Regions from separate parts of the Arthrobacter sp. GAS37 genome, predicted to be linked through region 4. Evidence: predicted binding sites of a transcription regulator. Region 4 holds the regulator's gene; each other region holds the start of a gene.
What was found. The regulator HrcA, encoded in region 4, represses chaperone genes, less so after heat shock. The targets are predictions, from matches to a motif close to TTNGCACTCGNNNNNNNCGAGTGCNAA.
Positions count from the first base shown of each region.

Region 1 (7,677 bases), on a different contig from region 4:
ACCGGGGGATCGACGCCGGGTATCTGTCCTGCGGCACGGTCGTGTGGACGTCGGCGGTCGGAGGAAAACCCCAAAGAGTCTCCGCGCCCGTGATGTTGGCTGCTATCTCACTCACGGCGCGTCCGGGCGAAGATGACTACGAGCTTCAACTCACCGAGCAGGCGGGCATCAACCCCGCGTTGGTCCGGCATCTGAAGACCGTCCATGGAATTGTCTTTGACGTCAACGCCGTGAGCCGCATGGCCTACAACACCGCGCGCCTTGATCCCCAACCGGTCCTTGACCGTCTGGCCACGCTGGTCCAACCGATCCACGGTGCCGAGGTAACCCCCAATCTCCTCATAACGACCTTGGCGGATCTCTCGGGGAATTTGGAAGACCCCTGGATCAACGAGAACAGCAGCGTCGTGGCCTCCCTGTTTGAGGCGGCCAACGGCGGCGACGTGGAGCCCGAACCCATCAAGTCCGGACGGTTCCCGAACCTCGACGAGCGCGACCCCGCCGAAGAATCGCTCCTCCTGGATGCGGACGCGGATCAGCAGTACGTCGTGGATGCCGTCCGGGCAGGCGATTCGCTGGTGGTGAGCACCCCGCCAGGCAGCGGCCAGACCCAGACGGCCATCAATGCCATCGGTGCCCTCGTCAACGAGGGCAAATCGGTGCTTGTGGTGGGTGACCGTCGGGCGAGCCTCAACGGTCTCGCGGGCCATTTTGAAGCCCTGGGCCTCGAATCGATGCTGTTCAGGCCGGGCAACGGTGCCACGCCCCAGCAGCTCAAAGGCCAGCTGGTCAGCGCGATCATCCGCAACGAAAAGTCGCTCGAGCCGCAACTCGCGAATCTCCACAAGACCCTGACCGAGCATCGCCATGCCCTCATGGACCATGTCGCGTCTTTGCACAATGTACGCCAGCGCTGGGGATGCTCGCCCTATCAGGCTATGCAGTCGCTCGCGGAGCTGACCTCGATCCAGCCTGCCCCCGCGACGACGGTGCGCTTGAAGCGCAGCGTGCTGGACAACATCAAAGACCGGGCTGAGCTGGCTGAAAGACTCCGACGCGCTGCCGAGCTTGGCAGCTTCAGCCGCGCATCGACGTCGAGCCCCTGGTACGGGGCGCGCCTGGTCACCCGCAAGGAAACCGAGGAAGCCCAGCAACTGGCCAGTAGTGCCGCCGAACAACTTCCCCAGTTGCGGGAACGGATGAACCAGGTCGCGGAGCACTCCGAAATCCGGCTTGGGGCGAACTTCGCCGAATGGGGCGCCCAGCTTGAGCTCTTGATAGCTGTACGGGAAAGCCTGGACAAATTCACCCCGGATATTTTTGACCGGCCGGTCCACGATCTGATTTCCGCTACCGCTACCTCCACGTGGCGCCGTGAGCGGGGAGTCGAGATGCCCTCGATGCAGCGCTCCCGTCTTCGTCGCGTGGCAAAGGAATATGTCCGGCCCGGTGTCCACATTGCGGATCTGCACAGCTCCTTGGCGCTCGTTCAGGAACAGCGGGCATTGTGGGCCCAGTACGCGACCACACAGCGCCATCCGGCAGTGCCCTCCGGACTCGCGGACTTCGGCGCCAGCTACCGCGAACTGGACCGGGATCTCCGCCGTCTGGGTGATTGCCTGAAACACACTGCCGGCGGCGGCGACCTTCACGCGACCCGTTACGAAGATCTCATGGCGCGTCTTGAGCGCCTTGTGGCCGACACGGGAACCCTGGAAACGCTCCCGGAGCGCACCCTTCTGGTCGAGAATATGCGTGAGCATGGACTCGCCGAGCTTCTTGCTGACTTGGCTGAACGCGAAGTGCCTGCCGAATCCGTCGCCGCGGAACTGGACCTGGCCTGGTGGCAGTCCGCCCTGGAAGCGATGATCAGCGGTGACGACTACCTCGCGATGTCCGACGGCGACTCCCTCCGCCGGCTCGAAGCGGAGTACCGCCTGGCGGACCACGCTCACATCGCCAGCGGCGCCGCGCGGCTGCGCTGGAAACTCGCTGAAATGTGGCGGGCCGGAATCGCTGAACATCCCCGCCAATCGGAGCTCCTGCGGAACCTGATCAAGGATGGCCGCGTTACCCTCTCGGCGCTCAGCGCCCAGGCGCCTGCCCTTGTCTCCCGCTTGGTTCCCGTGTGGTCCATCAGTCCGTACCTGCTGACCAGCCTTTTGCCTGCAGAGCAGAAATTCGATGCGGTGGTGATTCTCGATGCCGAGAGCACATCCTTGCAGGCCGTGCTGCCGGCCATCGCCCGAGCCCAGCAAGTGGTTGCCTTTGGCGACGCCAAGATCGCCAATGCCCGCACCTTCAGCGTTGCCGTGGAGCCTCCCATGGCCGGTGCCGCGAGCCAAGACACAGTGGACAGTGCATTCAGTGCTTTGGCCCGGGTCCTGCCCACATGGCAGTTGAACTGGGTGTATCGAGCGGTAGACGAAGATCTCGTGCTTCAGCTGAGCAAGAACTACTACAACGGCGGCCTGCGTCGGCTGCCGGACGGCCAATCCGTAACGGGGCTGGACCGCTCGGTAGTAGTTGAGTACATCCCGGATGGCACCGGCCTGCCCGGGGCGGATCACGAAGGTGTTGAATCCGTCGCCGCCGAAGTGAACCGCGTGGTTGACCTGGTGTTTCAACACGCCAGTCTTAGGCCTCGGACCTCGCTCGCCGTTGTCACCGCAAGCCTGCGCCATGCCGCGAGGATCGGCGAAGCCATCAGGCTCCAGCTTCCTAACTACCCGCTGTTGTCGGGTTTCTTCAACGCCAGTGCGGAGTCCTTCCGCGTTGTGGATTTGGAGCGCGCGCAAGGACTGGTCCGCGACCACATCATCTTCTCCCTGGGCTTCGGGCGAACTCCGCATGGCCGGGCGCTGCACAGTTTCGGGCCCTTGTCCGTCGAAGGCGGGCGAAACAAATTTGCCTTGGCAATGACCCGCTCCCGGAGATCGCTGCACGTCCTGAGCTGCTTCCGTCCGGAGGACCTCGATCTGGACAGGTTGGCTCACGGCGCCGTTGATTTCCATGAACTCCTTGACCGTGAACTGTCCGGGAATTCGGATCTTGGGACGCCGGCCACCCGGGCTGCGGCCAGTGAGCAAGCGCTCGGTGAGGATCCGTTGGTGGCGGATCTGGGCGAGCGACTCCGTGCCCGTGGAGCCCGGGTGTGGCACCACTACGACGGAGCCTTGGACATCGCCGCGGCAGCCGATCCCGTGCACACCATAGGCCGTGATGACTCCGAAATGCCCACCCCGGTGGCCATTGAGTCGGATGGTACGGAACGATACCGCCGCATGAGCGTCAGGGAGCGCAGCAGGCTCCGGCCCCAGCTCCTGGAACACCTTGGCTGGCGTTATATGTCCTTGTGGACCATTGAAGTATTCACGGATCCCTCGTCCTGCGCTGACCGCATCGGGTCCTATCTGGGACTGGAGAAGCCGGTAGCACCCGCGTATGGTGCCGTCCACGATGGATTCCTGGACATCGATGTTGAACAATTGGAACTGAACAGTCAGGCGGACCCGTCCGCGGCCGGGCCTGGCGGTACGCAAGGCCCTGGCTCGGGACCGGCTATCCCCTAAGGAAGCGCAATGGCGGGAAGCGAAAGCACTCAATCCAAGAACCCTGCGGACACCGGTGCCGATGCGGTAGGCGCTGACACCGAGTTGGACGAGCAGGAGAAAACAAAAGTGAAGCCCGCACCGGAGCGGAAGCCGGCAGGAGAAAGCATTCTGCCCAAGAAAGCCTCCGAAGATGATCCACGCCGTTGGGGTGATGAGCCTGGCTACGACCACGACGCCTGGCTGAAGGAGCAAAGGCCCCCGCACTGGGGCTGAACGTTCCATTTGCTCGTGACTATCCGGCCGGGGTCTGGATCTGCCGCTTGTCAGAGGGATTGACGAGTACAAAGAAGAGTTTCCCGCGTGTCGAAGCGCCGGCGAGGATTTCGGCCTGTTGCGGATTGGCAGCGACAACCACAAGGCCGTCCGCCTCGTTCGTGCCCAACCATTGGCTGGCCTTGCCTCCTTGCGCGGACGTCCACAAAACCGGGACCGCAGCTGCCAGGAGCTCGGATTTCTTACCGGGCCCTTCAAGTCCATCTGCTGCCGTGAGCACAACGTTGACCAACTGGCCCGGCGAGATGAGCTGGATTGAAGCGGGATCGGCCATGCGAAGTGGAACGGCCGCCGTCGCGGGTGCGGTGCCGGTCAGCAGGCCCGGTCCCAGGAGTTGGGCGTCTGTGGGGATCTGCCCCTTCTGCAGGGGCGAAGCAAGCTGCTTCCCGCCATATCCAGCCCTGGAGGTGAGTGCCCCGGCTGGAACTCCATCAGGAAGGACTTCGATTGGTTTGAGGTCGGAATCCATCAAAGTGGATCCGGAAGGAAGATCCCGTGCGGCGGCCAGGACCGTGGCTCGCTGCTCCGAGGCTGGAGTCAGTTGATGGACGGCGATCCCGGCGGCCACGCATAGAAGGAGTGCCACCACTAGGCGCCGGTTGCGGTTTAGCCAGCTGCCGAAGCTGCGGTGCTTGGATTGTCCCGCGGGAGCGCCAGGGTGCCCGCCAGCCCTGAAGGGGAGAGCCTGAAGACGGCGGGTGCGTGCCCTGTTAACCGGCGCGAGGAGTCTATCGCGCGGAAGCGATAAGGGTCCGGCTGACATGGGGTCCGGGGATACGTTCGGAGTTGCTGGCATGGTGCCACGCTAACCGGGCACGCAGGCCCCGTGGCAGGGCCTTGTTGAGCTATGTGGAAACGTTGAGCTATGTGGAAAACCGAAGGCAGCTGGAAGCCGGAATCAGCTCGCAGCAGCCGCCGGAACCGACGCTGCGGCCGGAGACGCAGCTGGTGCCGCGGCAGCGGCCGAAACGGTGCTTCCCTTGGAGTCCCGGGAGTCGGTGCGGTAGAAGCCCGATCCCTTGAAGACGACGCCCACGCTGTTGAACTTCTTGCGCAACGACCCTTGGCATTCAGGGCAGTCGGACAGGGAGCTGTCCGTGAAAGCCTGGACGATGTCAAAGGCATGTCCGCAGTCTTTGCAGGCATAGGCATATGTGGGCACTGGTGATCCTCCTCCGGGACGAACTACAGGTCCTGTGGTGCCAAGGCGGATTGTTCCGTCCGTTAGCAGTCCCTGGGCCTGAGTGCCAATTCTATCATCCAGAGCCGGGGCCTTTACCACAGAATGTGGCGGAGTAGACAGGCCGGAAGCCCCGGTCAATCGGCCGGAACCAGTCGGACGATCCGGTATGGGGTAAGTGCCTCCGCGACGGCCTTATCGAACGGTTCGGCCGGGATCGTCCCCGCGGGCAGGACTTCGTGGTCATAGACAACGGCGACAGTCGGCGGACGCTGCCCGTCGGCGTCGAGCTTGTCGAGGAGCCGGTCGTAGTAACCGCCCCCTTGGCCGATCCGGTTTCCGCCTTCATCGACGGCGGTGGCCGGGAGGAAGATTCCCGTCGCATCCTTGATGACGTCACTGTCGAATCGTTCGCCCAACGGCTCGTCAATCGGGGCGTACTTCGAGCGGACAAAGGCCGTCTCCGGTGTCCAATAGACCCAGCTCAGACGCCGTTCGGGTTCACAGACGGGAAGGAGGATCCTGTGCCCGGCGGCATGTAGGGCCGTAAGCAAGGGCATTGTCGGCGGCTCGGCAGCCACTCCGACATAGGCCGCGAAAGTCGACGGTTTCCCCTGTGCAACCGCATCCGCCCACGAGAGGCCATGGCGGGCAATCCCCGTTCCGGCGTCAGCGCGCTGTTGTCCGGTCAAGGCGAGCCGGCGCTTGCGGTTGTCCCGGCGGATATCGTCTTTCAAAGTCATCTTTGCTCCAGTTCTCGCTGCTGTGCGGCTCGAGGCCGGGGAAGGAACGATGGGTTCCCTTCTGCCCGCCCAGGTTCCTTTTGCCCAATGTCCAGCTCCTTCCGTTAGATTAGTCCGGTGACTTCCAATAGCTGCGCCGTCCGCAAGGCCGTGATCCCCGTTGCGGGGCTCGGTACCAGATTCCTGCCGGCTACAAAGGCCATGCCCAAGGAAATGCTGCCGGTAGTTGACAAGCCGGCCATCCAATATGTGGTTGAGGAAGCCGTGGGCGTCGGCCTCAACGACATCCTGATGATCACGGGACGAAACAAGCGCGCACTGGAAGACCATTTTGACCGTGTCCCCGCGCTTGAAGCGACCCTTGAGGCCAAGGGAGACCTCGCCAAATTGGATGCTGTACAGGCCACGAGCGGCCTGGGCGACATCCACTACGTTCGCCAGGGCGACCCCAAGGGCTTGGGCCATGCAGTGCTGCGTGCCAAGCAGCACGTCGGCTATGAGCCGTTCGCGGTTCTTCTCGGGGACGATCTGATCGACGCCCGGGACACTCTCCTCAGCGACATGATTGAGGTCCAGCAGAAGACCGGCGGATCCGTTGTAGCCCTCATTGAGGTGGAGCCCTCCCAGATCAGTGCCTATGGCTGTGCGGACATCGAGGATATCGGCGAGGACGGCTACGTCAGGATCAAGCAGCTTGTGGAAAAGCCGGCTGCAGATGAGGCTCCATCCAACCTGGCCGTGATTGGCCGCTATGTGCTTCACCCCGCCGTATTTGACGTACTTGAGCACACCGAACCGGGACGGGGCGGGGAAATCCAACTGACGGATGCCCTCCAGGTCCTGGCCGCCGAGCAGGGCGAGGGCCGCGGCGTCTATGGAGTGGTCTTCCGCGGCCGTCGGTACGATACCGGGGACAAGCTCAGCTACCTCAAAGCCTGCGTCCAGCTGGCGTGTGACAGCGAAGACCTCGGTCCCGGTCTGCGTGAGTGGTTGCCCGGCTTCGCCGCCGGCCTCAGCAAGTAGCCCATTTTGTGGGGGGCGGCCATTTGGCCAGTGACGCTGGAGAGTGGCGACCTTATCTTGCGTCCCATCCATTACCGGGACAAGAAGGAATGGACCGAGGTCCGCTCACGCAATAGTGATTGGCTGGCGCCTTGGGAAGCCTCCAACCCGGCCCCTGGTGGCCGCCTGCCGAACTACCGGCAGATGGTGGCTTCCCTTAACGCGCAGGCCCGGCAAGCGAGTGCCCTTCCGTTTGTGATCACGGAGCGTATTCCCGGGTTCCCGGAGCCCAGGATCGTCGGGCAGCTCACGGTCTCCGCGATTATGTGGGGGTCGGCGATGACGGCCACGCTTGGCTACTGGGTCGACCAGGCTCGGGCCGGTCGCGGAATAGCCCCCACTGCGGTTGCCATGGCCACCGACCATTGCTTTGAAGCCCTTGGACTGCACCGGATGGAAATCAACATCAGGCCCGAGAACGGGCCGAGCCTACGGGTCGTTGAGAAGCTGGGATTCCGCGACGAAGGCCGCCGTGAGCGCTTCCTTCACATCAACGGAGAATGGGCTGATCATCGAAGCTTTGCGTTGACCTCGGAGGAGGTCCCCGGGGGCTTGCTGGCTGCTTGGCTGAGACGCGGAGCCAACTAGTCCGTTTGGGTGAATGAGAGTCGGTAAATCCATTGATTTGCCGACTCTCCGACGACACACCGTGGGCAATGCGGTGGCCTCTGCGTATTTGCTTCTACGGTTTTGATTGTGGACTTCCCTCTCAGCAGCTCAGTGATATTGGTCATTGCTGTCGCGCTGTGGATTGTTTGGGTTGCGCCATACATACTGCGGAATCGTCGCAACCACGTCCAAGTGG
Region 1 is NZ_JBIYDB010000001.1:412,269-419,945, reverse strand. Features, by position in the region: gene ABH924_RS02010 (AAA family ATPase) at 1-3,572, shown strand, start outside; gene ABH924_RS02005 (hypothetical protein) at 3,582-3,827, shown strand; gene ABH924_RS02000 (Flp pilus assembly protein CpaB) at 3,847-4,650, opposite strand; gene ABH924_RS01995 (FmdB family zinc ribbon protein) at 4,786-5,049, opposite strand; gene ABH924_RS01990 (5-formyltetrahydrofolate cyclo-ligase) at 5,205-5,810, opposite strand; gene galU (UTP--glucose-1-phosphate uridylyltransferase GalU) at 5,928-6,833, shown strand; gene ABH924_RS01980 (GNAT family N-acetyltransferase) at 6,840-7,460, shown strand; gene ABH924_RS01975 (hypothetical protein) at 7,590-7,677, opposite strand, start outside.
Region 1: the regulator HrcA is predicted to act here: its motif matches at 5,112-5,138, upstream of ABH924_RS01995 (FmdB family zinc ribbon protein).

Region 2 (7,677 bases), on a different contig from region 4:
GGATCTCCTGCTCGGCGGCGGCGTTGCAGCCAACTCCCGGCTCCGTGAGCTTACGGGGCAACGCTGCGATGCGGCGGGGATCACCCTGCATGTGCCGCCGCTGGCACTTTGCACCGACAATGGTGCCATGGTCGCTGCCTTGGGCTCCCAGCTCATCATGGCGGGAATCGGTCCCAGCGGCGTCGCGTTCGCTCCGGATTCGTCCCTGCCGGTGACCACGGTTTCGGTGTAGGCGCGGGAACCCGGCCGGAGGCTTGACTGCAGGGCTAGGCGGTCGGCACGGACCGCATTTGCTCTACGAGATCCTGGACGACCGCATGAAGATCGCCGTCGTGCTGGGCCGCGACACGGCGCTGGCGCTGGTAGCCTGCTCCGCGGGCGATGATCTTTTCGACGTCGGCCAGTTCCGCCGAGCAACCCAGCTTCTCGGCGACAGGCGCCAGGCGCAGCAGCGTTTCCTTCAGGTGCTCAGTGACGAGCTGCTCGTTGCCCTCGGCGTCGAGGATGATGATCGCTTCCATCCCGTAGCGGGCGGCGCGCCACTTGTTTTCCTGGATATGCCACGGCGGCATGGTCGGAATGCTGCCGCCGTTGTCCAGGATCGTGGAGAACTCGTCCACCAGGCATTGGGTCAGGGCTGCAACAGCGCCGACTTCTTCGAGGGTGGCCAGGCCGTCGCAAATGCGCATTTCGATGGTGCCCAAGTTCGGTACGGGACGGATGTCCCAGCGAATTTCAGACAGGGTGTCGATCACTCCGGTAGTGAACATGTCCTGGACATAGGACTCGTATTCGGCCCAGCTGGGGAACTGGAAAGGCAGTCCTGCTGTGGGTAGTTGCTGGAACATGAGCGCACGTTGTGACGCATAACCGGTGTCTTCGCCGCCCCAGAACGGGCTCGAAGCGGACAATGCCTGGAAATGGGGGAAGTAGTTGACCAGGCCATCGAGGATGGGGAGCGCCTTGTCCCTTCGGTCCAGGCCGACGTGGACGTGGACTCCGTAGATGACCATTTGCCGTCCCCACCATTGGGTGCGGTCGATGAGCTTGGCATAGCGTTCTTTGTCCGAGACGGGCTGAAGCTGCGGCGGGCTGAAAGGATGGCTTCCGGCGCAGAAAAGCTCGACACCCATGGGGTCGGTGACTTCCCTGACGGCCTGAAGCGAGCGGGCGAGGTCTTCCTTGGCTTCCTTGACGGTGTTGCACACGCCCGTGACAAGTTCCACGGTGTTCAGGAGCAATTCCCGCTTGATGTGCGGATGCTCGTCGTCTTCGTTCAAGTCCGGATGCCGCGATGCCACGCCCCGCAGGACCTCATTCGCCACCGAGACCAATTCGCCGGTGCGTGCGTTGACGAGCGCGAGCTCCCATTCCACCCCCAGGGTCGACTGCCTGGATGAAGCGAAATCAATCTGCACGTGGGTCCCCTCGGTATTTGCCAAAAACGCCCTGAGCAATGCCCGCCGTGGGGCCGTCAGCGGTTGGCTCAAGTCTAATGCAGGGGCGGTACGGTACCGCATGATGGGTACCGCGAGGTAAAACAGGAAAACGAATCGGCTTGCTAATGAGAATGATTTGCATCTAAGATGAAGCATGCATCTTTCTGTTGTCAGCTCACTGGACAGCCAATGCCGCGAAGCAGCCACCACCAGGCTTGGGTGGACCCACCGCGATTCGGTCGTGGTCCTGCACGACCTCCTGGACGGCTCCATCGTCCTGCGAAGGATCTTCCGCAATGGCGAACTGGTAGAACAGGGGCAAACCACTTTGGAACACGGTTGCCTCAGCTGCACGGTCCGCCTCGATGTTGTCCCGACGGCGGAACGCCTCGCGTCCTCCGGCCATGACCACATCGTCCTGGGCCTGCCGCCCGGTGTCTCCGTGGACATGGCGGTGGCGGAACTCAAGCGCGGCCTGGAACGGCCCGCCGTCATCGACAACGCCGTGTTGGCGATCGATCCCTCCGGACTGGAAGACCACATCTGGGACAAGCACACGCTGTATGAATCCGGCTTCACGGCCATGCCCGAGGATGAGCGCACCAGCGGAGAATTTCTCATCGGGGAATTGGGCCACGCGGATACCGTCATGGTGCACGCCGGTCTTGGGGCGGAGCTGGCAGGCTTGCGCCCGGACTCAAGCGAGGCCTGGGCCCAAGGGTTGGAACTACTCGGGCAGCTTGCGCCGCACGCCGCCATTTCCGCGAGCGACGACGACTTCCGCCCCGGCTGCTACGACGGCGCCGAGGCTCTCGCCAGGGTTCGTCGTGGTTCCGTGAGGGTTCCGCTCGAGGAGGAGTCGGGGAGTTTCCGGACCGTGCTCCACAAGGTGGAGCGTCCGCTTCATCCAGGACGCTTCCAGGAGGCGCTACCCAAGTTGGCCGAGGCATGCCACTGGATGCGGGGCCGCTTGTGGATTGCCTCGGCGGCCAAGGTCCGGATCGCGGTGCAGGGAATCGGGCCGCGCGTCTGGCTCGAGAGCACCGGCGAGTGGCTCGCGGACGCCGGCACCGGCCCTGTCCCCGACGGCAAAGGCCTGCAGCACGGAAAGGGACTCCCCGACGTCGACGCCGCCCTTGACTGGCATCCCCGCTTCGGCGACCGGGGCACGGTGCTGGCCGTGACCGGACGAGGGGAAGACCTCGACGCCGCCGAAATCCGGGCACTCCTGGACGGATGCGCGCTGAGCGAAGCGGAGATGCGGCTCGGCTTCGCCGGACTCGAGGACCCTTTTGAACTCGAATCCACCCTTTAGCCGAGCTTCAGCCTCGGTGGAACAAAACCGCAATCAAACAAGTCAAAACCCCAGAAGGAGAACCCCATGAAAGTCAGGAATTCGCTGCGTGCCCTCAAGAAGATCCCCGGCGCGCAAGTTGTCCGCCGGCGCGGACGCACCTTTGTCATCAACAAGCTGAATCCGCGCTTCAAGGCGCGCCAAGGCTAGCTCCCCGTCTAGGCTGGGCAGAGAACCCGCTACGCGAAGGAAGCCCCGTTATGCCGATCCTCAATAAAGACATGACGCTCTGTATTTCTCTCTCTGCCCGGCCGAGCAACAACGGAACGCGTTTCCACAACTTCCTCTACGAGGCGCTCGGCCTGAACTGGATCTACAAGGCCTTCGCTCCCACCGACCTCCCGAACGCGATCGCCGGCGTGCGCGGCCTCGGCATCCGCGGCTGCGCCGTCTCGATGCCCTACAAGGAAGACGTCATCGCCCTCGTCGACCGCATGGACGCTTCGGCCGCCGCTATCGACTCGGTCAACACGATCGTGAACGACGCCGGCGTACTGACGGCCTACAACACGGACTACACCGCGATCGCCCAGTTGATCGAGCGCAACGCGATCGACCCGGCGTCGTCCGTGTTGCTCCGCGGTTCCGGCGGCATGGCCAAGGCCACCGCGGCTGCGTTCCGGGACGCCGGATTCTCCCGCGTCACCGTGGTTGCCCGGAATGAAAAGCTCGGGCAAGCCCTCGCGGGGCTCTATGGCTTCGGCTGGCAAGCCGAAGTAGGGGAGTCGACGGCGGACGTGCTCGTCAACGTGACCCCGATCGGCATGGCCGGCGGACCTGACTCCGGCTCACTGTCCTTCCCCGAAGCGGCGGTGGCGGCCGCGCAGGTAGTGTTCGACGTCGTCGCCCTCCCTGCAGAGACGCCGCTCATCAAGGCCGGCCGTGCGGCAGGAAAGACCGTGATCAGCGGCGCTGAAGTGGCCACGATCCAGGCACTCGAACAGTTCGTGCTCTACACGGGCATCACGCCGACACCGGAACAAGTGGCCGCGGCTGAGGAGTTCACGCGCTCCCAATAGGGCGCCGCGGGTCAGAGACCAGCTCAGGCAGCCGCTACGGGCTCCACCACAACAGCCACCTTTTCCTCGCCGATCCTGGTGAGGACCAGGGTGGCTGTTTTGTTGCCGCGGGATTTTGCCGAGTTCTTTCCGGCCGGCAGCAATTGTTTCCGCAGCTCTTCGGGGGTGACGGAGGTGCCGCGCTTCTTGATGTCCAGGACACCGACGCCGTTGGCCTTCACCCAGGCCTTGAGGGCCTTGACGTTCAGCGGCATGACTTCCAGGACCTTGTAGGCACGGGCGAAGGGGGTCTCCACCAGCTCCGGAGCGCAAATATAGGCAATGTGTTGGTCCACCAAGTGGCCGCCCAGCCGGAGCGCGACGTCGGCCACCAGGCCCGCACGGATCACCGCGCCGTCCGGTTCGTACAGGAATCCCTCCACGGGCCCGACGTCGGGCACCGGGCCGCCGTCGAAATCTTCGCCGCTGGTGATCTCTGCTGCCCCCCGCGGCCCGAGCACCAGCGCGGCGCGGCGGATGCCGGGACGGGCTACGTCGTTGAACCACAGCGTTACTTCCGTAACGTCCCCTCCCACCGAAACCCACTGTGCCTCGCAGCCGGCCGGAACCGATTCGTGTGGCATCCCCGGGCCCATCTTGACCCCGACGGACTTGCCGGTAGCGGCCAGCGATTCAACGAAGGACAACGGCGGCGAGAACGCCTCGGGGTCCCAGATCCTTTTGGTTCCCGACGACGACGTCGTGCGGCGCGCCGGATCGAGCCACACGCCGTCGACACCGTCGAGGGGCATCGCCGTGGCGTCGGAGTGCACCACCGTTGCGTGCGGGAAAGACATGAGGTTGATGGTGGCGCAGGCGGCGGTGGTCTCGTCGAGTTCCACGGCGGTGACCTTGATGTCCATGGACGCCATGGCCATGGAGTCGGCTCCAAGCCCGCAGCCCAGGTCCGCGACGTGCTGCGTGCCCGCCTTGGCGAAGCGTTCGGCATGCCTGGCTGCAACATTGAGCCGGGTGGCCTGTTCCAGGCCGGCCTGGGTGAAGAGCATCTGCCGGGCGAATTCGCCGAACTTGGCCTCGGCCCGGGTGCGGAGCCTGGACTGGGTGAGGACGGCGGCAACGAGTGCGGGGGAGTGGCCGTCCTTGCGCAGGCGCGCATTCAGGGCGAAGGCTTCGCCATCGCGGTACGGTCCCAAGGACGCCAGCAGTTCCCAACCTTCCGTTGTCAGCAAGGGGGCAATCTGGTCCGGGGATGTGTCAGCCATGGGAACTAGCCTAGTGCTCGCCCGTCATACGGGGTCGGGAGGGATCCGGGACCCCTCGGGCCGATAGGGTTGATGCCATGGAAGACAACCCAGTACGCCAGCCCGACGACGCCAATGGTTCTCCCTCTGCCCCGGATAAACGTCAATTCGCCGGAAATCTCTCCAAGTATGCCCGTCCTGCGCTCATCGTGGGTGCTTTGATTGCCGTTGTCTGCATCGCGCTGTTGATCATTATTTTCTTCCTAGACTCTTTCAACGCGGCCACCTACTCGATGACCGGTAATAGCGTCCAGGACGCCACGGATGAGGCCCGGGACATCCGTGACACCTACACCGGTGCCCGCATCGGAGCGATCGTCGGGCTGGTGGTGTTCGGCGTCGTCGCGCTCGCAAGCGGCGTCGTGCTCTACCTGAACCGCGGAACCGCACCGAAGGAAGAGTACGACGACGGCGAGGACGTTGACTTCGACGACCTCGCCGGGCAATGAGCGTGTGAGCCGGAAGCACCCTTTGGACGTTCACCCGTGACGGAATTCTGGCACTCGCCTTGACCGAGTGCTAATGCTTACATAGAGTCTTGATTAGCACTCTCCCTAGGCGGGTGCTAATCATGCCGCCAGGCACTTACCGGCACCGCGACGACGGTAAGCCGCCACGGCACCCCTGGTTTGATAGTCCATGTACTACCTCACGTAAAGGAGAGATCCGAGTGTCGGTCTCCATTAAGCCTCTCGAGGATCGCATTGTTGTCCGCCCGCTCGAAGCAGAGCAGACCACGGCTTCCGGCCTGGTCATCCCGGACACTGCACAGGAAAAGCCGCAGGAAGGCGAAGTTGTTGCAGTTGGCCCCGGCCGCTTCGATGACAACGGCAACCGCGTACCCGTCGACGTAACCGTTGGCGACGTCGTCATCTACTCCAAGTACGGCGGAACTGAAGTCAAGACCGGCGGCAGCGAATACCTCGTTCTGTCCGCCCGCGACGTTCTGGCAATCGTCGTTAAGTAATTCCCTGGATCCCGCATCGCAGATCGAGTCGGACGTCTTCCGGTCGAATCAGCGGTGCGGGTTTTCCGTCTTGAAAGGACACAACCATGGCAAAGCAGCTTGCGTTTAACGACGCTGCCCGTCGCTCGCTCGAAGCAGGCATTGACAAGCTCGCCAACACCGTCAAGGTCACCCTTGGCCCGCGCGGGCGCAACGTCGTTCTGGACAAGAAGTGGGGAGCTCCCACCATCACCAACGACGGCGTGACGATCGCCCGCGAAGTCGAACTCGACGACCCGTATGAGAACCTTGGCGCGCAGCTGGCCAAGGAAGTCGCCACCAAGACCAATGACGTCGCAGGCGACGGCACCACCACGGCCACCGTGCTGGCACAGGCACTCGTCAAGGAGGGCCTGCGCAACGTTGCCGCCGGAGCCGCCCCTGGCGAAATCAAGCGCGGCATCGAAGTTTCGGTCCAGGCCGTGGCTGCCCGCCTCCTGGAAAACGCCCGCGAAGTAGAAGGCACACAGGTTGCCAGCGTTGCCGCGATCTCCGCCCAGAGCGATGAGGTTGGCGAGCTCCTCGCCGAGGCTTTTGGCAAGGTCGGCAAGGATGGCGTCATCACCATCGAAGAGTCTTCCACCACGCAGACCGAACTGGTCCTCACCGAGGGCATGCAGTTCGACAAGGGCTACCTGTCCCCGTACTTCGTCACTGACGCGGAACGCCAGGAAGCTGTTCTGGAAGACGCGCTCATCCTGATCAACCAGGGCAAGATCTCCTCGCTGCAGGAATTCCTGCCGCTCCTCGAGAAGGCCCTGCAGGCAGCCAAGCCGCTCTTCATCATTGCTGAGGACATCGACGGCGAGGCACTGTCCACGCTGATCGTGAACCGTATCCGTGGCACCCTGAACGTCGTTGCCGTCAAGGCTCCGGGCTTCGGCGACCGCCGCAAGGCCATGCTGCAGGACATTGCCACACTGACCGGCGCACAGGTTGTCTCCCCGGAGCTCGGCCTGTCCCTGGACCAGGTTGGCCTCGAGGTCCTCGGCAGTGCCCGCCGGATCACCGTCACCAAGGACAACACCACCATCGTTGACGGCGCTGGTACGGCTGAGGACGTCGCAGCACGCGTCGCCCAGATCCGTGCCGAGCTGACCCGCACCGACTCCGACTGGGACCGGGAAAAACTGCAGGAACGGCTCGCAAAGCTGGCAGGCGGCATCGGCGTCATCAAGGTCGGCGCAGCCACCGAGGTCGAGCTCAAGGAAAAGAAGCACCGTATCGAGGACGCAGTTTCCTCGACGCGTGCTGCCCTTGAAGAAGGCATCGTCTCCGGCGGTGGATCCGCCCTCATCCACGCCCTCAAGGCACTGGACGAGGACGCCGCCGTCAAGGCACTGGAAGGCGACGCGGCTGCCGCCGTCGGCATCGTCCGCCGCGCCCTGACCCAGCCCCTTCGCTGGATCGCCCAGAACGCCGGCTTCGACGGCTACGTCGTCGTAGCCAAGGTTGCCGAGCTGGAAGACAACCACGGCTTCAACGCGAAGTCCGGTGTGTACGAGGACCTGATCGCCGCTGGCGTGATCGACCCCGTCAAGGTCACCCGCTCCGCGCT
Region 2 is NZ_JBIYDB010000001.1:431,373-439,049, reverse strand. Features, by position in the region: gene tsaD (tRNA (adenosine(37)-N6)-threonylcarbamoyltransferase complex transferase subunit TsaD) at 1-232, shown strand, start outside; gene ABH924_RS02090 (glutamate--cysteine ligase) at 267-1,418, opposite strand; gene ABH924_RS02085 (GTP-binding protein) at 1,594-2,754, shown strand; gene ykgO (type B 50S ribosomal protein L36) at 2,821-2,943, shown strand; gene ABH924_RS02075 (shikimate 5-dehydrogenase) at 2,994-3,812, shown strand; gene ABH924_RS02070 (SAM-dependent methyltransferase) at 3,836-5,074, opposite strand; gene ABH924_RS02065 (hypothetical protein) at 5,152-5,562, shown strand; gene groES (co-chaperone GroES) at 5,784-6,080, shown strand; gene groL (chaperonin GroEL) at 6,167-7,677, shown strand, end outside.
Region 2: the regulator HrcA is predicted to act here: its motif matches at 5,610-5,636, upstream of groES (co-chaperone GroES).

Region 3 (7,677 bases), on a different contig from region 4:
GCACCGCCATGAGCTCACCCTGGTTGTTGGTTCCGTGCGGCCACCCCCCGGCCCTCCAGCACGAGTCGTTCACGTACCAGGCCCAACCGGCAGGCCCGGGATTGCCGAGGGCAGAACCATCGGCGGCAGCAATAATCGTCATGGTTTCCATCCTGCCAGACCACCCCGACACTCCCGGACCGCGAGGCCCTGAGCGAGCGTCGTTAAACGGCGACGACGGCCCCCACCTGAGGCGGGGACCGTCGTCGTGCGTGTGGCTAGTGAGCCGGCGCGGAGGCTTAGAAGCCGCCCATGCCGCCCATGTCGTCGCCGCCACCCATAGACGGAGCGTTCTTCTCCGGCTTGTCGGCAACAACGGCCTCGGTGGTCAGGAACAGACCAGCGATGGAGGCAGCGTTCTGGAGAGCCGAGCGGGTGACCTTTACGGGGTCGTTGACGCCGGCGGCCAGCAGGTCCTCGTAAACGCCGGTTGCAGCGTTCAGGCCATGGCCCGACGGCAGGCCGCGGACCTTGTCGATGACAACGCCCGGCTCGAGGCCAGCGTTGTAAGCGATCTGCTTGAGCGGAGCGTCGATGGCAACGCGGACGATGTTGGCGCCCGTTGCTTCGTCGCCTTCGAGCTGCAGGTTCGCAAATGCCTTGGCACCGGCCTGGATGAGGGCAACGCCACCACCGGCGACGATGCCTTCTTCAACGGCAGCCTTTGCGTTGCGGACTGCGTCCTCAATGCGGTGCTTGCGTTCCTTGAGCTCTACCTCGGTTGCGGCACCGGCCTTGATGACTGCAACGCCGCCGGCCAGCTTGGCCAGGCGCTCCTGCAGCTTCTCGCGGTCGTAGTCGGAATCGGAGTTCTCGATCTCGGCACGGATCTGTGCCACACGGCCGGCGATGGCGTCGGCGTCGCCGGCACCTTCGACGATGGTGGTCTCGTCCTTGGTGACAACAACCTTGCGGGCGTTGCCGAGCAGTTCGAGGGTTGCGTTCTCAAGGCTGAGGCCGACCTCCGAAGAGATGACCTGGCCACCGGTGAGGATCGCGATGTCGGCGAGCTGTGCCTTGCGGCGGTCACCGAAGCCCGGAGCCTTGACGGCAACGGACTTGAAGGTGCCACGGATTTTGTTGACGATCAGGGTGGCCAGGGCCTCGCCCTCGATGTCTTCGGCGATGATCAGCAGCGGCTTGTTGGACTGCATGACCTTCTCCAGGACCGCAACGAGTTCCTTCACGTTGGAGATCTTGGAGTTGACGATCAGGATGTACGGGTCTTCGAGGACCGTTTCCTGGCGCTCTGCGTCGGTGACGAAGTACGCGGAGATGTAACCCTTGTCGAAGCGCATGCCTTCGGTGAGCTCAAGCTCCAGGCCGAAGGTGTTGGACTCCTCGACCGTGATGACGCCTTCCTTGCCGACCTTGTCCAGGGCTTCAGCAATGAGGTTACCGATTTCGGAGTCGCCGGCGGAGATGGAAGCCGTGGCTGCGATCTCTTCCTTGGTCTCGATCTCCTTGGCGGAGGCGAGCAGCTCGCGGATAACGGCTTCAACAGCCTTCTCGATGCCGCGCTTGAGGGACAGCGGGTCGGCGCCGGCAGCTACGTTGCGCAGGCCTTCCTTGACGAGGGCCTGGGCCAGGACGGTGGCAGTGGTGGTGCCGTCGCCAGCGACGTCGTCCGTCTTCTTGGCAACTTCCTTGACCAGCTCTGCGCCGATCTTCTCGAACGGGTCGTCCAGTTCGATCTCTTTAGCGATGGAAACGCCATCGTTGGTGATCGTGGGGGCGCCCCACTTCTTTTCGAGGACGACGTTGCGTCCACGCGGGCCGAGGGTGACCTTGACGGCGTCGGCGAGGATGTTCAGACCCCGCTCGAGACCGCGGCGCGCCTCTTCATCAAATGCAATGATCTTGGCCATAACGGCGGTAGTCCTTTCGGGACAGTCGTTAAGAAGGTGCCTTCACTGCGGTGCCCGCGACGGACGATCCTTCACATTCGGCCTCTGTACGCCGCGTGCTCCGGACCTCACCCCAGCAAGGTTTTCTTTGTTCTCCCAGGCACCGCCACTATTTCCCTACGGCCGGAGCCGCGAAGAATTAGCAGTCAGTGCTTGTGAGTGCTAATCAATAATTAGCACTCACCCGAGGAGAGTGCAAGCAGCAAGGGCCGGAAACTACTCGCCACGCCATGGGAATTCGCTACGGGCTCAAGCCAATCACGGAGTCCGCGAGGCGGTCTCCTTGCCGCTCACGCGCGCAGTGTTGTCAGCTCCGTAGGTGAAGACGATGTAATTGGACGAGGTAACGTCGCCGTTGGCGTCGAACCCGATGGTGCCGGACTCGCCGTCGTAATCCGGGAGCTTGGGCCCCTTCAGCACCTCGAGGCAGTCCTTGTATGACGTACAGGACGTGCGTTCTTTCGTTGCCGCATCGCCGGACGCCGGACGCGTCCCGCCGGACACAGTTGTGAGCCAGGCCGCGATCGAGCCACCGGCGTCGTCGCCCGCCGCTGCGGCCGCAAGCGCCGCGAGGGTGACGGCGTCGTACGTCTCGGCAGCGTACGTCGTGTCCTTGAGTTTGGGGTCGATGCCAGTCAGATCGGCTTGGAACTCCGCACTAGGGAAGACGCCCGGAAGAATTCCCCGCGCGCCGTCGAGGCCGCCGGCACCGAGCGCTGTTCCATATTGGCGGATGGCACCGTCACTCAGGATCAGGCTCTTGCCTCTCAGCCCAGCGTTCAGGAGCTCGGCCAGGGCGCCCTGGGCACCATCACGGGCAACCACGACGACGGCGTCCGGCGTGCCGGACTTGATGCCCGCCGCAGCGGGAGCTGCTTTGCCGGGCGTGAATTCCGCGTTGGACACGGCGTTCATTCCGAGGCCGCGGGCAGCGTCCATGACCGCTCCGGAGACGCGCGTACCGTAGTCCCCGGCTTCGTGGAGGACGGAAATCCTCTTGGCGCCGGCGTCGTGGGCAAGCTTCGCCAAAACGCTGCCCTGTGCGGCGTCAGCGGCCGAAGTACGGAAGTAGAAGCCGCCATTCTTGTAGCTGCTCAGCCCCGACGCCGTGTTGGCCGGCGAGATGAGCGGAATCCGGGCGGGAGACAGCACATCGATGGCGGCGGGAGCATGGCTGGAATCCGTTGGCCCGACAACGACGTCGGCGTGGGCCGAGAGCAACGCCTTGGCTTGCGCCGCGGTATCGGCAGTGAAGGCCGCCGCGCTGCTGCCTTCGCTGGCCGCCGACGCCGGAAGCAACTCGACAGGGTGGCCTTTGTATCCGCCTGCGTCGTTGACCTGCTTGACAGCCAACTTGGCCGCCGCCAGCTCGGACTCATTGAGGAATGCGGAGCTACCGGTGTTGTCCAGAATCAAGCCGATGCGCAGGACGCCGTCGCCGCTCGGGGTAACGGAGCTGAGCCTGGCGTTGCCGATGGGGGCGGAACATCCGGCCAGTCCAAGGGCCAAGGCTGCGAAGCCTGCAAGAAGAGAAACTACCCGGGACCGGCGTCCTCGAAGGGGCTGGGTTCCAAAGGGCTGGGTTCCAAAGGGCTGGGACAGCCCTGTTGCCGCAACACCCACTAGATAAGCCGCACGCTTTCCGCCTGCGGGCCCTTCTGGCCCTCGCCCAGTTCGAAGTCGACCCGTTGTCCTTCTTCGAGCGCACGGAAGCCATCCATCTGGATGGCGGACCAATGCACAAAGATTTCGTCACCGGACTCATCCACGGTGATGAATCCGTAGCCCTTTTCGGCATTGAACCATTTGACGGTTCCCAAAGCCATGATCCCCACACTTTCAACTAGCAGTGGCCGGCTTCCGGGATCTCCGGGCCAGCTCACAACTACTGTAACCACAGTCACGTTGCCGTAGCGCAACCATGGGTGTGGGTAGCCGCAATGTTATTGAGGCGTAACCGAGTTGCTACTTGTAGCCGGGGCCCAGAATGACAACCACGGGCTGCTGGAATTCGGCGCTGTCCACAAGGTTGGAAATGCCCAGCAATTTGCCGAGGGCTTCGGCATTGCCCTTCTGGGCTGCGCCTTTGTAGAAGACGGACGACGTCTGCTGGGGCATGCCGCCCCAGTTTGCGACGGTGGACAACGGCCAGCCCCCGCCTTGAACGAGGCCGGCCACGCGGGCAGCCAAGCCACCAGTGGTGGTGCCGTTGTAGACCGCGACTGCCGCCGTCTTGTCCAATGGCGCCGTGCTGGGGGTTGCTGTAGTGGGTGTCGGTGTCGGGGCGCTGGACGGAGTGTCGCTCGGGCTCGGCTGGCTGGATGCCTGCGCAGAGCTGCTTGCGGAAGGTGACGCCGCGGCGCTTTGCTTGGAGGCGTCCGCGGTGACGACGGCTTGCGGCGCCGTCGATGAGGTGAAGCCAAGCTTCGGAAGGACGAGGAACGCAACGAGGCCTACGGCCAGCGCGATGCCGCCTAGGAGCAGCACCGGCCACAGGGCGGGCCGGGAAGCGGACGCGACGAGCCTGTGGACACCTTGGCGCGATGAGCTCTGCGGGACACGGTCGAATTCATCCCGGGCAAATTTGGTCATGGTGAAGCCTTGTCCTTGCTGCTTGCTTGCTGGGGGATCAGCGTGTGCTCTATGCGTCGGAACCAAGACGGCGCGCTGTGCGGGCCCTCTGACGTGACATACGTAGTCTACGCAATCTCTTGACCAGCATAGGATCGTGCGCCAGTGCTTCCTCGGTGTCGATGAGGGCATTGAGCAGCTGGTAGTAGTGGGTCGCGGAGAGATCGAAGAGTTCCCTGACGGCCTGTTCCTTGGCCCCGGCGTACTTCCACCATTGCCTCTCCAGGGCGAGCATCTGCTGTTCACGCTCGCCCAGCGGCGAGTCGCTGCGGAGTCCGGTGGACAGGTCTTCGAGCACCAATCCAGTTGCTTCGGACGCCATGGGTTCCCGTGCGGGTTCTGCCACGACACACTCCTTCGACGCATTGACTGAAAAATGTCCCCCGCCCATGGTAACGGGCGAATAACACCGATGTCATTTGCCCCGCCGACTTCCCCGGCGCCGCTTTCCGCCAGGGCCTTGGGACAGGGACAATGGCTGGGTGGCAGGCGAAGAAGCGTTATTTGAGCTTGAATCCGAGGATCACTCCGCCGGGTTCGAGGCACTCCCGGGAATGGCCTTGGAGGATCTCATGGCACCGGACTGGGCTGAGGCGCTCTCCGGCGTCGAGGACGAGTTGCGCTCGGTGCTGGCCTTCGTGGCGGCCGAGGCCGGCCGCGGAACCCACGTGCTGCCTGCAGCGTCCAACATCCTTCGTGCCTTCCGGCAGCCTCTGGCAGACGTCAAGGTGCTGATCCTGGGCCAGGACCCCTACCCAACGCCGGGACACGCCGTCGGGCTCTCTTTCGCGGTTTCCGGGCCAACCCGGCCCATCCCCCGCAGCCTCGCAAACATCTACCGGGAGATGGAGTCCGATCTGGGGCTACCGCCGCGGGTCCACGGCGATCTTTCGGCCTGGACGGGCCAGGGAGTACTCCTCCTGAACAGGGTGCTCAGTGTCGCGGCCGGCGCGGCCGGCTCGCACCGGGGCAAAGGCTGGGAGGCCATCACGACGGCAGCGGTCACCGCCGTCGCCCGCCGCCGCACCACTGCCGGGCAGCGGAGTCCGCTCGTCGCGATCCTGTGGGGCAAGGACGCTGAAGCCGTTCAGCCACTGCTTGAAGGCGCCCCTGTGATCTCTTCCGCGCACCCCAGCCCGCTCTCCGCGTCGCGAGGTTTCTTCGGCTCGCGCCCGTTCAGCCGGGCCAACACCCTGCTCCGTATGCAAGGCGCAGATCCCGTCATCTGGGAGCTTCCACCGCTGCCCTAGCTTAGGCTTGCCTACATGACATCTTTGCCCGCGACGTCGTCTGCATCCCGCAATACCCGCCCCCAAGTGAACCTGACTGTGCTGCGCACGGAACAGCTTTCGCCCCACATGGTGCGCATCATTGCCGGTGGACCCGGTTTTGCGGGTTATGCGAACAACGACTTCGTGGACCGGTATGTGAAGATCGTGTTCCCGCAGCCCGGTGTCGACTATGAGCTGCCCCTGGATCTTTGGGCCATCCGCGAGACCATGCCACGCGAACAGTGGCCCTACACCCGCACCTACACCGTCCGTTGGGTGGACCAAGCTGCGCAGGAACTGGCAATCGACTTCGTGGTCCACGGCGACGAGGGCCTTGCAGGCCCGTGGGCCCTCGCAGCCCAGCCCGGAGACACGCTTGTTTTCACGGGTCCGGGCGGCGCCTACAACCCGGCGCCCGACGCCGACTGGTACCTTTTCGCGGGCGACGACGCCGCGCTCCCGGCGATTGCCGCGGCGATCGAATCCCTGCCGGCCGACGCCAAGGGCCTTGCTTACCTCGAAGTCGATAGCGACGCCGACATCCTTGGCATCACGGCGCCCGACGGCGTGGAGTTGCGCTGGCTTCTTCGCTCCGGGGTCCCGGCAGGATCAAGCTCGATCCTGCTTGATGCCTTGGGCGAAGCCGAGTGGCTGCCCGGCCGCGTCGACGTGTTTGCGCATGGTGAGCGCGGCTATATGAAGGGGCTGCGGGACATCTTCTTCAAGCAGCGTGGGCTGGAGCGTTCCCAAGTGTCGCTTTCCGGATACTGGGCCCAGGGACGCGTTGAGGACGATTTCCAGGCGGAGAAGAAACTCCCGATCGGACAGATCTAGGGGCTGTGTCCGCCGGGTGGCCCTCCGGGCGCGGCGGGCTACCGCCGGCGGACGCGGCGGCGCTCGTTGCTGGCCAGGCCCTTGGTCAGCGGCCGGGCCAGGTTGTCGCCCAGCACGATTCCTGCGGCCACGCCGAGCACGATCGCTCCCGCGTTGAGCATGCCGCCCGAACCCAGCAAGACATCCGCTTCCTGCACCGTCAACACATACATGGAACGGAATATCTTCAACCCGGGGAGCAGGATGAGGGCTGCCGGAACGGCTACCACCAGTTGCGGGGCCCCGAGCCTGAGTGCCACCATTCGGGCGAGCAGGCCGATGATCACGGCGGAAATCGCCGGAGAGAGCCGGTCTCCGAAGCCAAGGTTGGAGGCCCCCCACAAGACGAAGTAACCCACCAAGCCCACTGCCGCCGTCGGGAGCAGTAGTTTCAGCAGTGTCTGTTCAGTGATGCCGATGGCAATCACGGCCACGGCGATCAGGATGGCCTGGCCCCACAATGGATACGCCTCGGGGAATGTTTGCGTGACGTCGATCGCGACGCTGCCGATGAGGTCACCCACAACCACCGCGACGGCGATGCCCGCAACGATCGCGCCGAAGGTCAGGATCGTGGACAGGAAACGTCCCGCCGCAGTCACGGGGAATCCGTTGATGGCGTCTTGCACCGAAGAGACGAGCCGGCCCGTTGGCAAGAGCAAGAGGATGCCTCCCGCCACGACGATCGACGGCGGGATGTCCGCCCCGGCCCAGTGGAGCATGAGCGCGATGAACGTGACCAGGAAGGAGCACGCCGCCGTCACGAAGAAGTCAGGCGTGCGCCACTTGCCCAATTGACGGGCCACGAGATTGACAAGCATGTTGGAGACGAATGCCAGAGCGGACGCTCCCAGTCCCCCGCCCAGTACCCCGACGAAAACAGCGGAGAAGACGCCGAACGCCATGGTGACCATCCACCGCGGGAAGGGCTTGCTGCTCCGGATGATCTCATCCAG
Region 3 is NZ_JBIYDB010000003.1:83,148-90,824, forward strand. Features, by position in the region: gene ABH924_RS04050 (RNase H family protein) at 1-142, opposite strand, end outside; gene groL (chaperonin GroEL) at 279-1,907, opposite strand; gene ABH924_RS04060 (ABC transporter substrate-binding protein) at 2,205-3,569, opposite strand; gene ABH924_RS04065 (cold-shock protein) at 3,569-3,772, opposite strand; gene ABH924_RS04070 (LytR C-terminal domain-containing protein) at 3,912-4,538, opposite strand; gene ABH924_RS04075 (DUF3263 domain-containing protein) at 4,588-4,923, opposite strand; gene ABH924_RS04080 (uracil-DNA glycosylase) at 5,060-5,827, shown strand; gene ABH924_RS04085 (siderophore-interacting protein) at 5,843-6,682, shown strand; gene ABH924_RS04090 (threonine/serine exporter ThrE family protein) at 6,721-7,677, opposite strand, start outside.
Region 3: the regulator HrcA is predicted to act here: its motif matches at 2,086-2,112, upstream of groL (chaperonin GroEL).

Region 4 (7,677 bases):
CTGCCGCTGGCGGAGATCGTCTTCGACTTCTTCGACATCCTCAAGTCCAAGACCCGCGGCTACGGTTCGCTGGACTGGAAAGCCGACGGCGAGCAGGTTGCCGACCTGGTCAAGGTGGACATCATGCTCCAGGGTGAGCAGGTTGACGCTTTCAGCGCCATCACCCACCGCGACAAGGCCTACGCCTACGGCGTCATGATGACAGGCAAGCTGCGCGAACTCATTCCCCGCCAGCAGTTCGAGGTGCCTATCCAGGCCGCCATCGGGTCGCGGATCATTGCCCGGGAGAGCATCCGCGCCATCCGCAAGGACGTCCTTGCCAAGTGCTACGGCGGTGACATCACCCGTAAGCGCAAACTTCTGGAGAAGCAGAAGGAAGGCAAGAAGCGCATGAAGATGGTGGGCCGCGTGGAAGTTCCACAGGAAGCGTTCATCGCAGCCCTGACCACCGACGAATCCAAGGACAAGGCCAAGAAGTAATGGCGCTGTTCGCCCGGAACACTGCGGGACAGGCGCGCGCCGTTGCGGTGCGCACAGGACAGGCACGAGGGGAAATCCGTGCCTAGCGTTCTTCCCCTCGGGGATCCGGCACCTGCGGACGGCCTCTTGCCGCCGCAGGTGCTCGACGGCGTCGATTCGCGCAAGTTTGGACTGTACGTCCACATACCTTTCTGTGCCGTGCGTTGCGGATACTGCGATTTCAACACCTACACCGCCACCGAGCTTGGCGGCGGCGCCTCCCAGGACGCCTACGCGTCTACTGCCATTTCGGAAGTGGAGTTCGCCGTCCGGGCCATGGAAGCGTCCGGGCTGCAGCAGCGGCCCCTCAGCACGGTGTTCTTCGGCGGCGGCACGCCGACTCTGCTACCTGCTGAAGATCTCGCACGCATCCTGACGGCCGCCGTCGGGCACTGGGGCCTGGAAGCGGGAGCCGAAGTCACCACTGAAGCGAACCCGGACTCTGTGACGCCGGAGTCCCTCCAGCTGCTCGCAGACGCCGGCTTTACGCGGATTTCCTTTGGCATGCAGTCGGCGGTCCCTCACGTGCTCAAGGTCCTGGACCGTACGCACACTCCCAGCCGGGTCCCCTTGGTGGTCCAGTGGGCGCGCGACGCCGGACTTGCCGTGAGCCTCGACCTCATCTACGGCACTCCCGGCGAGTCCATGGCTGATTGGCAGACCTCCCTGGAGACTGCTTTGTCCTATAGTCCGGACCACATCAGCGCCTATGCGCTGATCGTGGAAGAAGGCACCAAGCTGGCGGCACAGATCCGGCGCGGAGAAGTTCCCGGGATCGACGACGACGACCACGCCGCCAAATACGAACTCGCCGATCAGCTGATCAGCGCCGCCGGGCTGGACTGGTACGAGGTCAGCAATTGGTCCCGCACACCCGAACAGGCGTGCAAACACAACCTTGCCTACTGGCGGGGGGACGATTGGTGGGGCATCGGACCCGGTGCGCATTCCCACATGGGCGGCGTCCGCTGGTGGAACGTCAAACACCCCACCGCCTATGCCAACAGGCTCGGTGGCGGGGTGTCGCCGGCCGCTGGCCGTGAAACGCTCGACGCCGGAACCCGGGAAGTGGAACGCATCATGCTGGAGGCGCGCCTCGGCACCGGGCTTCAGGTCGACGCGCTCGACAAGGTGGGCCGCCACGCCGTCGCAGGCCTCATTGCCGACGGCCTGGTTGAGCCTGGAGCGGCCTTCCAAGGACAGTTGATCCTGACACTCAAAGGCCGGCTACTCGCGGATGCCGTGGTCCGCCGGATCCTTCCGGACTAGCGCCCGACGCGGGCGCCCGGCGCGGGAACCGGCACAGGCACCCGCGAAGACCGGCTACTTGATCCAGCGCAGGTTGAGGCGGTAGCGGTGCGGCTGTCCGTGGTTGACGCGGATTCCGGCTGACACCGAGAAGCAGGTCACTGCGACCCAGATTGCCGTGGCAAGGACAGCGAACAGGTTTCCCACCACCGGGAGCAACACAAGGACGTTGGCGAGCACTGCGGCAATCGTCGGAGGCAAGGTGAAGTTGAGCGCTTCCTTGGATTCCTGTGCCGTGAAGGGGCCACGCTCGCGGAAGATCAGGTAGATCAAGAGCGAAGGAACGCAGCCAAGGATCCCGCCGAAGTGCGCCAGTGTTGCCCACTGCCGGTCTTCCGAGGCGGTCAAAGGCAGCGCGTTGGCAGGAACGCCGTGGTACTGGGACTGGCCCGAAGTGCCGTCCCGATCGTCAGGAGCGTTGTCTGCCACAGTTTCTTCCTTCGAGTGTCTATCGGTGCAGTGTTGCTGTCCCAGAATACTTGCTCGGCACGCGATCAGCCGACCAACTCCTTGATCGCAAGTCAGGGCACGGTCAGGAAATCGATCACTTCTTCCACGCGACCCAGCAACGAGGGCTCCAGATCGGCGTAGCTGTGGACGGCGCCCAGAAGCTTTTGCCAACCCAGTCCGACGTCTTCGGCCGTCTCATGCGGCCAGCCGAACGACCTCAGGATGCCGGTCTTCCAATCCGTGCCACGCGCGATGGTCGGCCATTGCTCGATCCCCAACACCTTGGGCCGGATTGCCTGCCAGACGTCCACATAGGGATGTCCTACGATCAGGACGTTTCCCGCGGCACCCTGCAGCGTCATGGCGTCGGCAGCAATCCGCGACTCCTTCGAATCCGGTACCAAGTGGTCCACGAGGATTCCGAGCCGGCGGCCCGGGCCGGGGGAGAACGCGGCAATGGCAGCCTTGAGATCGTCCACGCCGTGCAAGGGCTCGACGACGATGCCCTCCACCCGGAGATCATCTCCCCAGACCTTTTCCACAAGTTCTGCGTCGTGCTTGCCTTCCACCCAGATCCGGCTCGCCTTCGCGACTTGGGCGCGCTGACGGGCCACGCGGACGGATCCCGATGCCGTCCTGCCTGCTTGCGCCGCGCCCTTTGCGGCCGCTGCGCGTGGCGCCGGCGGAAGGAGCTTCACTGCCTGTCCCTCCAGCAGGAATCCGAAGCCGAGCCGGAACGACTTGGTCTTTCCCCGCCGATCCTCAAGCACCACAATGTGCATGCCTCCGGACTTCTCCACCCTGGTCACGGCCCCGACCCAACCGGACTGCACGTCCTCGAGAACCATCCCGCGTTCAACCGGCACCTCAGGCAGTTGCCGTTTGGCAGGCGAGGAGAGGTCTTGCGGGCCCCAATTGTCATAAGACACGGTCTTCACACCACTTTGCGCTAGGGGATCGGTCACGGTCCGTGGCATTTCCCAGGACCGCGCGGGAACCATGTTCGCCGCGAGCGGTACCAATGCTAACAACGAGGTGGCTCATACTAGACTTGTTAGCACTTGGGCATGTTGAGTGCTAATTGTTGAAATACCGGATTGTTGAGTACTTGACCGATCAGTACCGGCTGTTGAATGGAGGTGGGCAGTGAGCGAACCACGCAAGCTTGAAGTGTTACGCGCCATCGTGGAGGACTACGTTCACTCCCGCGAGCCAGTCGGCTCCAAAGCCTTGGTCGAACGGCACCATTTGGGAGTGTCGAGCGCAACCATCCGCAATGACATGGCCCTCTTGGAAGAAGAAGGCCTCATTGCGGCACCACACACGAGTGCGGGCCGCATTCCTACGGACAAGGGCTACCGCCTGTTCGTCGACCGTATTTCTGAGGTCAAGCCGCTTTCGGCCGCCGAGCGCCGGGCCATCCACTCGTTGCTTGAGGGACCCGACGACGTCGAGGACATCCTTGAGCGCACCGTCCGGCTCCTCTCCCAACTGACCAACCAGGTCGCCGTCGTCCAGTATCCGCACCTGAGCCGGGCGCGCGTCCGGCACATTGAGTTTGTCCTTTTGGCACCGCGCCAGGTCTTGGTGGTATTGATCGCCGATTCGGGCAAAGTGGAACAGGGCGTTGTGCACGCAGCAACAGACGCCACTGACGAAGAGCTCATGGCCTTGCGCGCGCGATTCCTTGGAAGCATTGCCGGCTCCCAGCTCGACCTCATGCCGCAAGTCCTGCCCTCGGTGGTTGCCTTGTGCCCTCCGGCGCTTCGGAACCTTGCGGGCGCGCTTGCCCATGGTCTGGACAGGCTTGCCGAGCGGAGCCGCGACGAACGCATGGTCATGGCAGGCACGGCAAACCTGGCCCGCTCCAACGTGGACTTCCCCCTGAGCATCGGCCCGGTCCTCGAAGCGCTCGAGGAGCAGGTGGTCATGTTGCGGCTGTTGTCGGACATGGCGGAGGACCCCCGGGGCGTCACGGTGAGCATCGGCCGCGAAAACCCCTATGACGGCCTCTCCGAGGCTTCGGTGGTTGCCACGGGCTACGGTCCGGGCAGCAGTGCCAAGATCGGCATTCTTGGACCCACCCGCATGGACTACCCCAACACCATGGCGGCCGTACGTGCCGTCGCACGCTACCTTTCCCGCATTCTGGGCGGCTGACGGCCTCGGCTGGAAACCGCCCCGCAAGAAAAGCAGTGGAACCGTAAACAAGGAAGAGATACCGACTTTGAGCAGTCACTATGACGTTCTGGGCGTCTCGCCGGAAGCAACCGGCGAGGAGATCAAGAAGGCCTACCGCAAGCTCGCACGCAAGCTGCACCCCGATGTGAACCCCGGGGCCGGCGCTGCCGAGGAATTCAAGGCGGTGACCCACGCTTACGAGGTCCTCTCCGACCCCCAGAAGCGCCGCGTCTACGACGCCACCGGCAACGAGAACGGGACCGACAACGGTTTCGGCGGAGGCTACGCGGGCCAGGGATTCGCCTTCCAGGACATCTTCGACACCTTCTTCGGCGGAGGAGGCGGCGGCATGCAGGGCCCCGCATCACGCATGCGCCGGGGGCAGGACGCCCTGATCAGTGTGCGCATCGACTTGCGCGAGGCGGTGTTCGGTGTCAACAAAAAGCTTGAGGTGGACACCGCTGTCATCTGTCCCACGTGCGAAGGCTCATGCTGCCGTCCGGGCACCCACCCGGAGCGCTGCGACATCTGTGGCGGTTCGGGCCAGGTCCAGCGGGCTGTCCGCTCGATCCTCGGCCAGGTCATGACCGCCGCACCGTGTGGATCGTGCGAAGGATTCGGCTCGATCATCAAGGATCCTTGTAATGAGTGCAACGGCCAGGGCCGCATCCGCAGCCGCCGTTCGCTGACGGTCAAGGTGCCGGGCGGCGTCGCTACCGGGACCCGCATCCAGCTGTCGTCGCAAGGCGAAGCAGGTCCCGCGGGTGGTCCTCCAGGTGACCTCTACGTGGAGATCCGGGTCAACAGCGATTCCACCTACATCCGGGAAGGCGACGACCTTCACGCGACGCTGAGCGTTCCCATGACTGCCGCGGCACTGGGTACCGAGCTGCAGCTAGAGACTTTCGACGGTCCCCAGGAGATCGACGTCAAGTCAGGCACGCAGTCCGGCGAAGTCATCACCCTGCGTGGACTGGGCGTCACTCATCTCCGCGGCTACGGCAGGGGAGACCTCAAGGTGCACCTGCACGTTGAGACGCCCGGCAAGCTCGATGCCGCACAGGAAGACCTGCTTCGCCAACTGGCCAAATTGCGCGGAGAGCAATTCACCGAAGGCAAGCTTGTGGCCAGTGGCGGTATGTTCGCGAAGCTGCGGGACAAGCTCGGTAACCTGTAGCGGTGAGCAACCCCGTATTCTTCACAGCAGCCGGAACGCTTGACGGGCTCGGCCCTGGTGACTCTTTCGTGCTCGACGGCGCCGAAGCCAGGCATGCTGTCACCGTCAAGCGCTTGGAAATCGGCGAAGCCGTCGATATCGCCGACGGTGCCGGAAAACGGCTCACGGGCAGCGTGACGGAATCCGGGCAGGGAACCTTGACGGTCCTTGCCTCCGCTGTCGAGGAGGAGCACCAGCCAACCGTGCGGCTCGTGTTGGTCCAGGCCCTCGCGAAGGGCGACCGTGACGAGCTTGCCGTTGAGACGGCCACGGAACTCGGGATCGATGCCGTCGTGCCCTGGCAGGCGGAACGTTCCATTGTCCGTTGGAAGGGTGACCGGGCTGCAAAAGCCCACGCGAAGTGGCAATCCGTGGCCACCGCAGCCGCCAAGCAAGCGCGGCGCGCGTGGATCCCCGAGGTGCGTACCGCCGTCGACGGCTCCGGCCTGGCTGCGGCGGTTGCCGCGGCCGACCTGGCGATCATCCTGCACGAGGACGCGAAACGTCCGCTGCGGGATGTTCTGGAGAAGTGGCAGGCCGTGGTCTCCGAGGCGGATACCGGAGCGGGACGGGAAGTCCTGCTCATCGTCGGCCCGGAGGGTGGCATTTCACCGCGCGAAGTGACGAAGCTCAGCGACGTCGGCGCCGTCACCGCGCTCTTGGGCCACCACGTGCTTCGCTCGTCGACGGCGGGTCCTGCCGCCGTCGTGCTGGCCAGCGACATCCTGGGGCGCTGGTAGCTCGCAGCGCACGTCCTGGATCAGCGAACGTCCTCAGCGAACGTTGAAACTCCGGGTATCCGTTGCGACGTCGGCGTCGTTGGGTCCCACCAGGGAAACCCGCAATTCATAGCGGCCCGCTCCGAGCCCCACTGTGAGGCTGAAGACCCCGCCTTGTCCGGGAACCGTCGAAGCGGTGGTCTGCCCGGCGAGGTAGGAAGACTTGTCACCGTTTGAGTTCTCGCGAAGGATTTGCCAATGCAGTTTCTTCGAGGGATCCGCGCTCCGGCCGTTGAACTTGACCGGACCGGCAGGCAAGGTCAGATCCTCCTGCGGGTCAATGATCCACACCGGTGCCACCATGGATGCGTCGCGGACCATCGGATCGCCCAGTTTGACCTGTCCGAATGCCATGTAGTCCGTGTGCCCGTCCACCAGGATGGTCACTTTGATCTGCTGTCCGGAATCGATCAGGCCTGAACTCGCGGCCGCAGCGGTAGCGGTGTAGACGAGTTCCTGGACCGCCCGCTGTGCCATCCCGGCATCGAGATTGGAATTGAACGCGTCGCGGGAAACATCGACCGTGACCACATTCTTACCGGAAATCGAGGTCGCCAGGCTGCCCGGGTTCTGCCACGGAGTGAAGAAATCGTGATCCAACGGCTTCTGGGACATCATGATCCGCAGGGCCGTCGTGATGGGGTTTTCATTGCCTGGGTTGTCACGGAATTCGCGGTACAGGAAGGTGTCCGTGTCGCTGCGCCCGATCCAATACACGGGGATCTTGTTTGAGGCCTGGGTTGTTTCGAGCGGAGCATTGCTCTCGGGAGCCGTCTGCAGGGCAGCCGTCGGGATGGGGACCGGCGTCGTGGATCCCTGTCCGGTGCGGTCGGCAATGCAACCCGACAGGACCAAGGCAGCCGTCAGTGCGGTCACAAGCATGGCGGAACGTTTCCGGATGCGTGTGCCGTGTGAAATCCCGGCTGGCCTGGTGATGGTGGATTCCTGCTCGTGTTCGGCCGCTGTGAGGCGGGGGAGTCATGTGCCCGGTGACCGGGCACAGGGGCATTTTTGCCCATGAATCAGCTTGTCATAGTCCCAAGGGCCGCGGCTGGCGTTTCGATACTCCGGCGAACAACTGCAATGCGATTGATACGAGGTCGATGCCGAGTTGATACCAAAGCGGCACGGATGGGCCGTCCGCAGCCCCGCCGGGCACGGTCTGGAACCACCCCGGAGACTGGCTGGCGTAGGATTGAAAGCAATCCGAGGCCCGCGATCCTG
Region 4 is NZ_JBIYDB010000002.1:54,639-62,315, forward strand. Features, by position in the region: gene lepA (translation elongation factor 4) at 1-480, shown strand, start outside; gene hemW (radical SAM family heme chaperone HemW) at 559-1,788, shown strand; gene ABH924_RS02490 (DUF4870 domain-containing protein) at 1,843-2,256, opposite strand; gene ABH924_RS02495 (DUF3097 domain-containing protein) at 2,349-3,206, opposite strand; gene hrcA (heat-inducible transcriptional repressor HrcA) at 3,424-4,437, shown strand; gene dnaJ (molecular chaperone DnaJ) at 4,505-5,635, shown strand; gene ABH924_RS02510 (16S rRNA (uracil(1498)-N(3))-methyltransferase) at 5,638-6,414, shown strand; gene ABH924_RS02515 (GerMN domain-containing protein) at 6,448-7,335, opposite strand.